3 regions of the Clostridium sp. AM42-4 genome follow, and region 2 is predicted to be linked to each of the others. Evidence: predicted binding sites of a transcription regulator. Region 2 holds the regulator's gene; each other region holds the start of a gene.
The links. Region 2 encodes LexA, which represses DNA repair genes until DNA is damaged. Its sites were predicted from a motif close to CNAACANNTGTTNG; they were not measured.
Positions count from the first base shown of each region.

Region 1: dinB (DNA polymerase IV) is a predicted target of LexA. The motif match lies at 1,463-1,476, and genes of this name have one in related genera.
Region 3: DW922_RS06540 (DNA polymerase IV) is a predicted target of LexA. The motif match lies at 1,499-1,512, and genes of this name have one in related genera.

Region 1 covers NZ_QUIK01000003.1:5,242-8,412, forward strand. Annotated here, with positions in the region: gene DW922_RS02740 (hypothetical protein) at 1-258, opposite strand, end outside; gene DW922_RS02745 (ImmA/IrrE family metallo-endopeptidase) at 292-846, opposite strand; gene DW922_RS02750 (helix-turn-helix transcriptional regulator) at 924-1,376, opposite strand; gene dinB (DNA polymerase IV) at 1,570-2,814, shown strand; gene DW922_RS02760 (hypothetical protein) at 2,835-3,074, shown strand.
Region 2 covers NZ_QUIK01000008.1:49,472-52,642, reverse strand. Annotated here, with positions in the region: gene DW922_RS07980 (hypothetical protein) at 1-210, opposite strand, end outside; gene lexA (transcriptional repressor LexA) at 766-1,383, opposite strand; gene DW922_RS07965 (LysM peptidoglycan-binding domain-containing protein) at 1,572-1,895, shown strand; gene DW922_RS07960 (RNA methyltransferase) at 1,970-2,821, shown strand; gene DW922_RS07955 (MATE family efflux transporter) at 2,823-3,171, shown strand, end outside.
Region 3 covers NZ_QUIK01000006.1:118,360-121,530, forward strand. Annotated here, with positions in the region: gene DW922_RS06535 (hypothetical protein) at 1-201, opposite strand, end outside; gene DW922_RS06540 (DNA polymerase IV) at 220-1,482, opposite strand; gene DW922_RS06545 (phosphoadenosine phosphosulfate reductase family protein) at 1,658-2,443, opposite strand; gene DW922_RS06550 (YodL domain-containing protein) at 2,522-2,902, opposite strand; gene DW922_RS17390 (hypothetical protein) at 2,868-3,119, opposite strand; gene DW922_RS06555 (single-stranded DNA-binding protein) at 3,097-3,171, opposite strand, start outside.

The DNA of each region.
Region 1 (3,171 bases), on a different contig from region 2:
ATTAATATATTTGGCACGTTGTAAAATTGAAATAACTGCATCAATGCTTTCAGGATTGGAGAAGCTCATGATAAAAGGTTCTTCTTTAAATTCCATGGGTTCGAACCCAGGATTCTGATCTGGATTCTTGAGTATATGGATGGGACGTGCACTCTGATTATAAAATGCCAGTTGTGCGGAATCTGTAGTGTTACCGATGACACCAATGCCTACATCCCCTTTTCCAAAGTCTATTCTATGTTTATTTAAGTTGATCATTTTCAAAAATCTCCTTTTTCAAAAATAGCATATTTAGTAATTTTCTATTATTCCCGAAGTAGGGATATCTTTTAAAAAGTCACTGTTGGAAGTAATCGGAGAATCTACAATCTGAACACCGCTACGTTTCATCATTCGGAATTTGAAATCAAGAAGTTCCGGTGGAACTTTCAGTTCAGCTGCAGCCTGGAAAAATGACATATCAGCGTTAAGCATCTCCAGGACATCTTCATCCTCCAGAAGATAATCAGCGGCAAAGCAATTCGCTTCATATTCACATTGTGATACTCCATCGAATAATTCAAAATCATGAAAACACTTGATCTGAAGGGTTTTCTGATGAAGGAGTGCGTGCCCAATCTCGTGGATCAGGATAATCTGCTGTATGATTTCCGGCAGATCGCTGTTAATGACGATGCAGGTCTTTCGACATTCCCGCATACAGAAGCCTTTACAACAGTTTGGATCAGTTCCAAGCGGAAGCTTCTTAACAATAATATGCATAGCGGCTGCAAGGCGGTACGGATCACTTTCCTGATATTTTGTTTTTACTTTATTAACAGTGTCTCTTATACATTTTGAACTCATAAAAACACCTCGATATTTCATAAGATAGTTTGCTACAAGTATAGAGTAGCAAAAGTGCTGTACGAAAATACGGACACCTATGAATCACTTTCCGTTTCAGTGTTTTTCTTTTTCCGTCCAAATGTCTTTTTAGCTTCCATCTTACAGGAAAGATATGCTTTGGTTACAGCTTGATAGAAAGCATCTTTTGCTTCTTCGTCAAGTTCGCCACCAGCGAAAAGAGCACGGTTGGCTTCGAGAATCTCATTGATGTCCTTGGCTCCTTTTTCACCAAGCTGTCCATTGACTTCATCAATATAATCCATTTTTTCAATTCCATAAGAAGGATCTGTAATCTCGTCATGTTTTAAATAATCATAAGAGACATTTAATGCATGAGCGAGCTTTCTCATAGTAGAGATTCGTGCGATGGTGCCGGAACTTTCATAAGCTGCGATTGCACGCTGTGATACGCCGACCAGTTCTGCAAGTTCTTTCTGCGTCAGATGATTCTGTTCTCGTTGAAATTTAATCTTGTCTGAAAAATTCATAGTGGGATCCTTTCCAAGTTTTTGAAATCGTAACTTCATCAACTTTATAAAAACTATTGACAGAGTTCATTATCACGTATAAAATACAAACAAATGTTCGTGAAGTTAGTAGAAATTATAATTCAAAAACTTCACAAAGTCAATATGAAGCAAAGAAGTTTTATTACGATTTTTAGACTGGTAGGTGAATGTTATGAGCAGGACAATTCTTCATTCAGATATGAATTGCTTTTACGCAAGTGTCGAGATGTTGCATCATCCGGAACTTGCCGGAAAGCCGATGGCAGTTGGGGGCGATCCGGAAGCAAGACATGGAATTGTGCTGACTGCGAATTATATTGCAAAGCGAGCCGGAGTAAAAACAGGTATGGCATTGTGGCAGGCAAGGCAGGTTTGCCCGGAAATAATTTTTGTACCGCCTCGCATGGATCTTTATTTGAGGTTTTCCAGAATGGCACAGGAGATTTACAGTGAATACACAGATCAGAGAGAACCATTTGGGATTGATGAAAGCTGGCTGGATGTAACTGCCAGCACTTCTGTCAAGGGAGACGGAATGAAGATTGCAAAAGAGATCAGCAGTCGGATTAAATATGAACTAGGTGTTACCGTAAGTATTGGTGTTTCCTGGAATAAGATATTTGCAAAGCTCGGTTCTGATTATAAAAAGCCAGATGCCATTACAGAGTTTTCCAAAGACAATTACAAGGATATTGCATGGAAACTTCCAGTAGGAGATTTACTTATGGTCGGACGAAGTACTGAACGGACGATGAAGAAACTTGGCATTTGTACGATTGGAGATTTGGCAGGAGCAGAATCTTCTATATTAGAAACATATCTTGGAAAGATGGGATTGGTACTTCATACCTTTGCAAATGGATGGGATGAAACTCCAGTTTCGGTAGAAGGATATAAAGCACCAATCAAGTCTATCGGGAACAGCACAACAACGCCAAGAGATCTTGTTAGTGAATTGGATGTCAAGATTATTTTGATGGCTCTTTCAGAGAGTGTAGGAGCCAGGCTGCGTGAAAATGGTTTTCAATGCAGGACAGTAGAAATCTCGATTCGGGATAATGGTCTGTATCATTTCACGAGACAGTGCAAGCTGGACAGGGCAAGTAATCTTACAGAAGAAATTGCCAGAACTGCATTTGAGTTATTTCAGAAAAATTATAACTGGGAACATCCGATTCGTAGTCTTGGTGTTCGAGGATGTGATCTGGTATCAGAAGAGATGCCTTATCAGCTTGATTTATTTATGGATGAAACAAAAAGAGAAAAAATCAAAAAGATGGACCAGGTGGTAGATGAGATCCGTGGAAGGTTTGGCTATCAGAGTATTCAGAGAGCATTTATGTATCAGGATAAGATACTGGCACAGCTGAATGCTAAGGAACATACGGTTCATCCACAAGCATATTTTCATGGATAGGAGAGAGCAGGTGTTTTGTAATGACAGCTAAAGTGTATGTAGATGTCCTGGCGGTATTTAGCCGGGAAGGAGAATTGATCCCTACAGCGTTTGTCTGGGAAGATGGACGTAAGTATGCGATTGATAAGGTTTCAAAACCGGAGCGTTGTGCCAGTCGAAAAGCTGGTGGAACCGGATATCGTTATACCTGTCAGGTGGGCGGGAAAATCTGTCATCTGACTTATGAAGAAAATTATAAATGGTTTATGGAACGTAAATAACGGTGCCCTAAAAGGGAGCCCTGAATCAGGGCCCCCTTTGGAGAGATAGATATTCGATGAGAACATCAGCAGTCGGGGATACATCCTTTCCCGTGAG
Region 2 (3,171 bases):
GTTGTAATCGTCTTTTACGGTAAGGACATCGCCGTCGATCGCTGTGATGATACCGCTGGTATAATCCTCGTCGGTCTCAGCCTCGGTTGTGGTTTCTGCTGCTGTGGTTTCTGCCGGTGCTGCTGTGGTTTCCGTTGCTTTTTTGCTGGAGCAAGCTGCTGCACTGATAGAAACTGCTGCGATTGCAGTAATTAATAATGCCTTTTTCATAATATATCACTCCTCTGATCTTTCTTTGTGGTTCTATGCTGTTATCTGTGCGTTTGCGCAAACAGTAACAATCATCTCTCGTGAACCAACAAACAAGAGTTTACTACAAAGCCAGGGAAAAAGCCATTGATTTTTTATTAAGTTTTCCGTAAAATGGTGAACATTTGGTGAACTTTGGCCGATGCCTTGCATTCCAAACTTTGTTCTCGGCATGTTGGTCATGGTATTCCAGATCTCGCTTCCAGGTTTTTTCAGCCTGACGATCAAAAATATAGCAGGTGCGAATACCTTTCTGGCTATGGCACTGGTAGGAACGATCCTGGCAGAGGTACGACTGCGGTCCTTGCGGCAAAGTACCAAAAGGATGAGATCTTTGCAACAAAATGCGTAGTGTTATCGACGCTGCTTTCTATGGTAACAGTTCCGCTCTGATGCCTGGTTCTGGCATAAACAACCCTGCCGGGCTGTCGCCGGACGAGGTTTTCAGCAACAATATGATAAAAAAATACGCCTTGTCACAGAAATGTGCTAAGGCGTATCTTTTTTTATGGTATTTTATGCCATCATACGGAAAAGTCCGATGACCTTGCCGAGGATTTCCACATGGTCAACGATGATCGGCTCCATGGTGTCATTCTCCGGCTGCAGGCGGTAATGCCCGTCTTCCTTGTAAAAACGTTTGACAGTAGCGGAATCGTCGACGAGTGCAACAACGATTTCCCCGTTTTCTGCAGTATTGGTCTGCTCAACGATGACCTGGTCCCCATTAAAAATACCTGCATTGACCATACTCTCGCCCTTGACCTTCAGCATGAAAGTATCCTTGTTTGGGAGCATTTCGGCCGGGATCGGGAAATAATCTTCAATATGTTCCTGTGCCAGGATCGGCTCACCGGCAGCAACTGTGCCGATCATAGGAACCTGCACCACCTCGCGGCGGTTTAATGCAAACTCGTCATCCAGGATCTCGATCGCGCGCGGCTTGGTCGGGTCCTTGCGGATATATCCGTTTGCCTCCAGGGATTCCAGGTGGGAATGGACGGAAGAGGTGGACTTTAAGTTGACTGCTTCACAAATTTCACGTACTGCAGGCGGATAGCCTTTTTTTAAGATGCATTCTTTGATATATGTTAAGATTTCCTGTTGTTTTGCGGTAATTTTACCCTGTGCCATAATGTTCCCTCCTTGCGGGTGTATTCTGAAAAATTCTTTCTAAGGATATAGTAGCACAGCTTAGCCAAAAAAGCAAACTTTTGTTCGGGAATTTTTGCGAAAACGTATTGACAAACGCATGTTCGGATTCTATAATAGCAACATAGCAAACGTACGTTCACAATTATTCCGGACAGGGGGAATCACTTATGAGAAGCAAAAGAACAATGAAGCGCAGTTTACGGAATCTTACGGTTATTTTACTTATGATCCTGGCATTTTGTTCCGGTTTTCTGGGACATACACTGTTAAATGCGCGGGCAGAAGAAAAGGCAATACCTGAGCTGAAGCGTTATTACACAAGTGTACAGATCCGCCAGGGAGACAGCCTCTGGGACCTTGCAGGCCAATACTGTCAGGGAAGTCCTTATACCAAGGCAGAATATGTAGAAGAATTAAAGCGCATGAATGGTCTGAAATCCGAACAGATCCATTCCGGTGAATACCTGACGGTCGTGTATTTTTCTGAATAGCTTGCATATGAATCCTGCTTTGGTTATAATAAAATCTGTTTTTTATCCAATATAACCAAGTGAGGAAATTCCCTATGTTACACGATCATATCGTTCCTATAACAGATCTTTCCAGTCCGGAGCTTGAGGTATACTCCAGCTTATCAGAAAACCAGCTATTCCATTATTATGAACCAGAGGCTGGTCTTTTTATTGCAGAAAGCCCGATCGTAATCGGCCGTGCTCTGGATGCCGGATACCAGCCAGTCTCCATCCTTGCCGAAGAGCGGGAATTAAAGGGAGCAGCTGCAGAAATACTGGCCAGATGTGGAGAGGTCCCAGTCTATGTAGCTCCCATGGAGCTTTTAAAACAGATCACAGGTTTCTCTTTGACACGCGGTCTGCTTTGTGCCATGCGCCGCAAACAACTGCCATCTATTGAGCAGATCTGTGCGAAGGCCAGACGGATCGTTGTTCTCGAAAATGTAGTAAACCCGACCAATGTGGGAGCTATATTCCGTTCGGCGGCAGCGCTGAATATGGATGCAGTTTTGCTTACTTCTGGCTGCAGCGATCCTTTGTACAGAAGATCCGTGAGGGTCAGCATGGGAACGGTGTTCCAGATCCCGTGGACGGTACTTAAGCACGACAGTGCCTGGCCGCACCCGGCTATGGAGCTTTTGCGGGATCTGGGCTTTAAAACAGCTGCCATGGCTCTTACAGACCGCTCAGTCCGCATTGATGATCCTTGTGTCCAGGCAGAGGAGAAGCTTGCAATCGTTCTTGGAACCGAGGGCGATGGCCTCGCAAAAGAAACCATTGCCGACTGCGATCACACCATCCGGATTCCAATGTCCCATGGCGTAGATTCCCTGAATGTAGCTGCTGCCAGTGCAGTGGCATTCTGGCAGCTTGGAAACCATCATACAGAAGGCGGGGAAGCTTAGCATGAATATCAAAAGACAGTTTATCCGCTATGTTTCCCAGAATATGTTAGGCATGCTCGGTATGTCCCTTTACATTCTGGCCGACACATTCTTTATTGCTAAGGCTGTCGGTGCGAATGGTATCACGGCATTGAATCTGGTATTACCCCTTTACAATCTGATCTTTGCGGTAGGCGCAATGATCGGAGTCGGCTCTGCAATCCGTTTTACGGTTGAGCGTAATAAAGGAATGAAAGAAGCGGAAGGCTATTTCTTTCATGCACTGTCATGGGCAGCAGTGATCAGTGTCCTGTTTGTTTTGGCAGGAGCCTTTTTCCCGGGACAGATCATCCACCTTCTTGGAGGCAATG
Region 3 (3,171 bases), on a different contig from region 2:
ATTCTTTTCTTCCGTATATTTCACTAGGATGTCCTTTACTGTTTGAACCTCCCCGGCATCATCCTCAAACTTAAAATATCTTGGCATAGTCTGGCCAGTTGATGTAAACCATGCCGAACAGGCGATATGGTACATGTTTCCTTTAGGGATCCCGCTATCTACATCTATTCCATATTTTGTTGCTTGCGCAAATCTGGTCACGTTCATCAACCCCTTATATTATAATATTTTCTCCTGGGAATAATCAACCGTCCGCTTTTCCCGGCTGACGCCTCCACCCATATGGTCTATTTCTACAGATCCTGCAGATGGCAAAAAGCATGCCCTTTTTATGCTATCCATTCCAAACCTTTTCCGTATCTGATCCACAGTTTTCTCCATCTTCCGGTATTTTTCATAGTCGATCGTTTCAAAAAATTGCATCTGGCGAAAGGGATCTGATGATACACGGCTGGTATGGATCCCGAGATGCCGCAGCGGAATCCCATTCCACAATTCAGATAAACACCGACAGGCTGCAGCATAAATTTCCAGGGTCAGATCCGTTGGAACAGATAGTGTAATTTGATGTCCGTAAAAACGCAGATCCCAGTCTTTTAGACTGATAGAAACAACGCTAATCTTTACTCCATCTGCCCTTAACCTGGCTGAAATGGTTTCCGATAACGATAAAAGATACTGCCTGGCAGTTTCACAATCCATAACATCATAAGGCGTGGTGAGAGAATTTCCATAGCCTTTGGCCGGCGGAGGTGAGCTGATCACTGCAGATTCATCTATACCATTTGCATATTGCCAAATAAGTATTCCCTGTGACTTCATATGCGCGCGCAAAATTGCAGGATCCATAGCTGCCAGTTCTCCAATCGTATGAAATCCCAATTTTTTCAACTTGTATAAAGAGGCATGGCCCACATAAAACAGATCACCCACCGGAAGATGCCACATTTTTTCTGACATTTCTGATTTCCAGAGCGTATGAACGTGATCCGGCTTCGTAAAATCTGAAGCCATTTTTGCCAGAAGCTTATTTTCGGAAACACCAATATTTACAGTGAACCCTAATTCTGCATGCACACGATTTTTTATTTCATACGCAGTCGTTATCGGATCCTGGCAGCAGCCGGTCATATCCAAAAAAGCCTCATCTATACTATATTGCTCGATCTTGTCCGTATACTCACTTAACAGTTTTATCAGAGCTTTTGAAGATCGGTTATAGAGATCATAATTGGGCGGCACCAGAACCAGGTCCGGACATTTTTCCTTTGCAGAAACAACCGTTTCCCCGGTCTGAATATGATATTTCTTTGCCGGAATAGATTTTGCCAAAATGATCCCATGTCTTTTCTCCTGATCTCCTCCCACGGCACTCACCAGCTGTCGCAAATCCTGCTTTCCCCCCAGATGATGGATCCTGTAACACGCCTCCCAGGATAAAAAGGCGGAATTCACATCTACATGAAAAATAACTTTTTTCATATCCGCTCCTTTAAATCGAACATTTGTTCTATTTTCATTTTAAGCATTTCATTCCCAGATGTCAATATGGGATTTTCAGGCAAAAAAAGCGGCTGACCTTTTCGATCAACCGCTCATAGGTATTATTTCACACATTTAGCATTCTGCTATACCAAGACTCTGCTCCGCAAGATCCTTATACTTCCCAGAGTCCCCGCTGTCTTCCCTTTTTTGCGAACCGCTCCTCTAAATCGAAAATCGTATACGGCGGCTTATATGGCTCTTCGATATAACTCTGAAGAGCTCTAAGCTTGTCCCAATACTGCGGCAGGTTATGATAGATTGCATTCAACTCCCGCAAATTTTTGTTCCGGCAGCACCAGCAGCTTACCCTGTCAAGAATGGAATACAGCTCTATGCCTCCCTCCAGCCAGTTATATCCCTTCGCATAACAATACTGAAGGCACTGATATTCAGTCCAGCCCCATTCGACCAATGGATAGCACTTTTCCTTTACTCGGCCAGATTCATCTGCTGCGATCCCTATGTATTCCACCGCAGTTGCTCCGAGTGATTTTACATATTTTTCGCAGGCATTGATCTTAAGGCGTGTCATCCAGCGGCATGGCCCACCGCACCAATAGCTTCCATAGTGCGATGATCCGTCCCGGCACTTGATCCGTCGAAGGAGCATTTCTTCCAGGAAATGCCTTTCCGGCTGTAGAATAACAAGTTCGCACCCATACTGCTCCAATTCCAGTCGGACTTTCTCTATATTTTTCCGAATGCATGAAAACTCCATACCGGTATCAAAATAGACGCAGTGCGTTAACGGCCAGCCCTTTTCCATAAGCCCTAAAACCATTGCCATGGAGTCCTTTCCTCCTGAGATGGAGGCAACATATCGTTTTTCTTTTTCCATAATCACCATATTCCAGAACTGGATATGGCAGCACCTGTAGCCTCCCATGCTACTAATCATTCCTGATCCTCACGCTGTTTTCAGGTGCTTTATGCGAAGTACAACACTCTCATCGCAACCTGGTCTACCAGGATCTGATTATTTTCCTTTCTCTGAGTTCTCTTTCCCGGCCTTCAAAACGAGTTCCCCCGTACCAGCAAAAGAAATTTTCTTAAATCCCACAGAATCGCAAAAGAATAATTCTTTGCCATCGATCTGAATAATATCTCCTACCGACATGGAACGCATTGTTTTTCTATTGGGACGATCTGGGCGATTTAATCTCTCATACAGACCCTCCATAATTTCTGATACATTCAATGCCGTTCCCTCCTGCTCTTTCACTTCCGTCTCATAAGCAATTTCATAATCCGCGCGAGTAGGATTAAGCTTCAATTTCTGAAGCTGCTCCAGTGAAAGAAACATCATTCTTACCCCGCGTTCATTATTCTCTTTCAGCATCAATATCTCGATCTTCATAATCTTCCTTTTCTCTTTGATAAGCTCTACTCCAGTCAACCGGCTCTCCAAAATAGGCCGGTGTCATATCAACACCGCCATACCCTTCAGGAAAGCGCTCTGTAATATCCGGTATATACTGCTTCATTTTCATTTCCCTTTCATAAAATAAAGAAGGCTCTGAAAAATCAGAACCTCCTCTAGCATGCACATATTTAGTTAAATGGCAAACTCTCATCTTCTACGCCATCCGGTATTGACATAAAGCCATCACCGATCGGCTTTCCCAT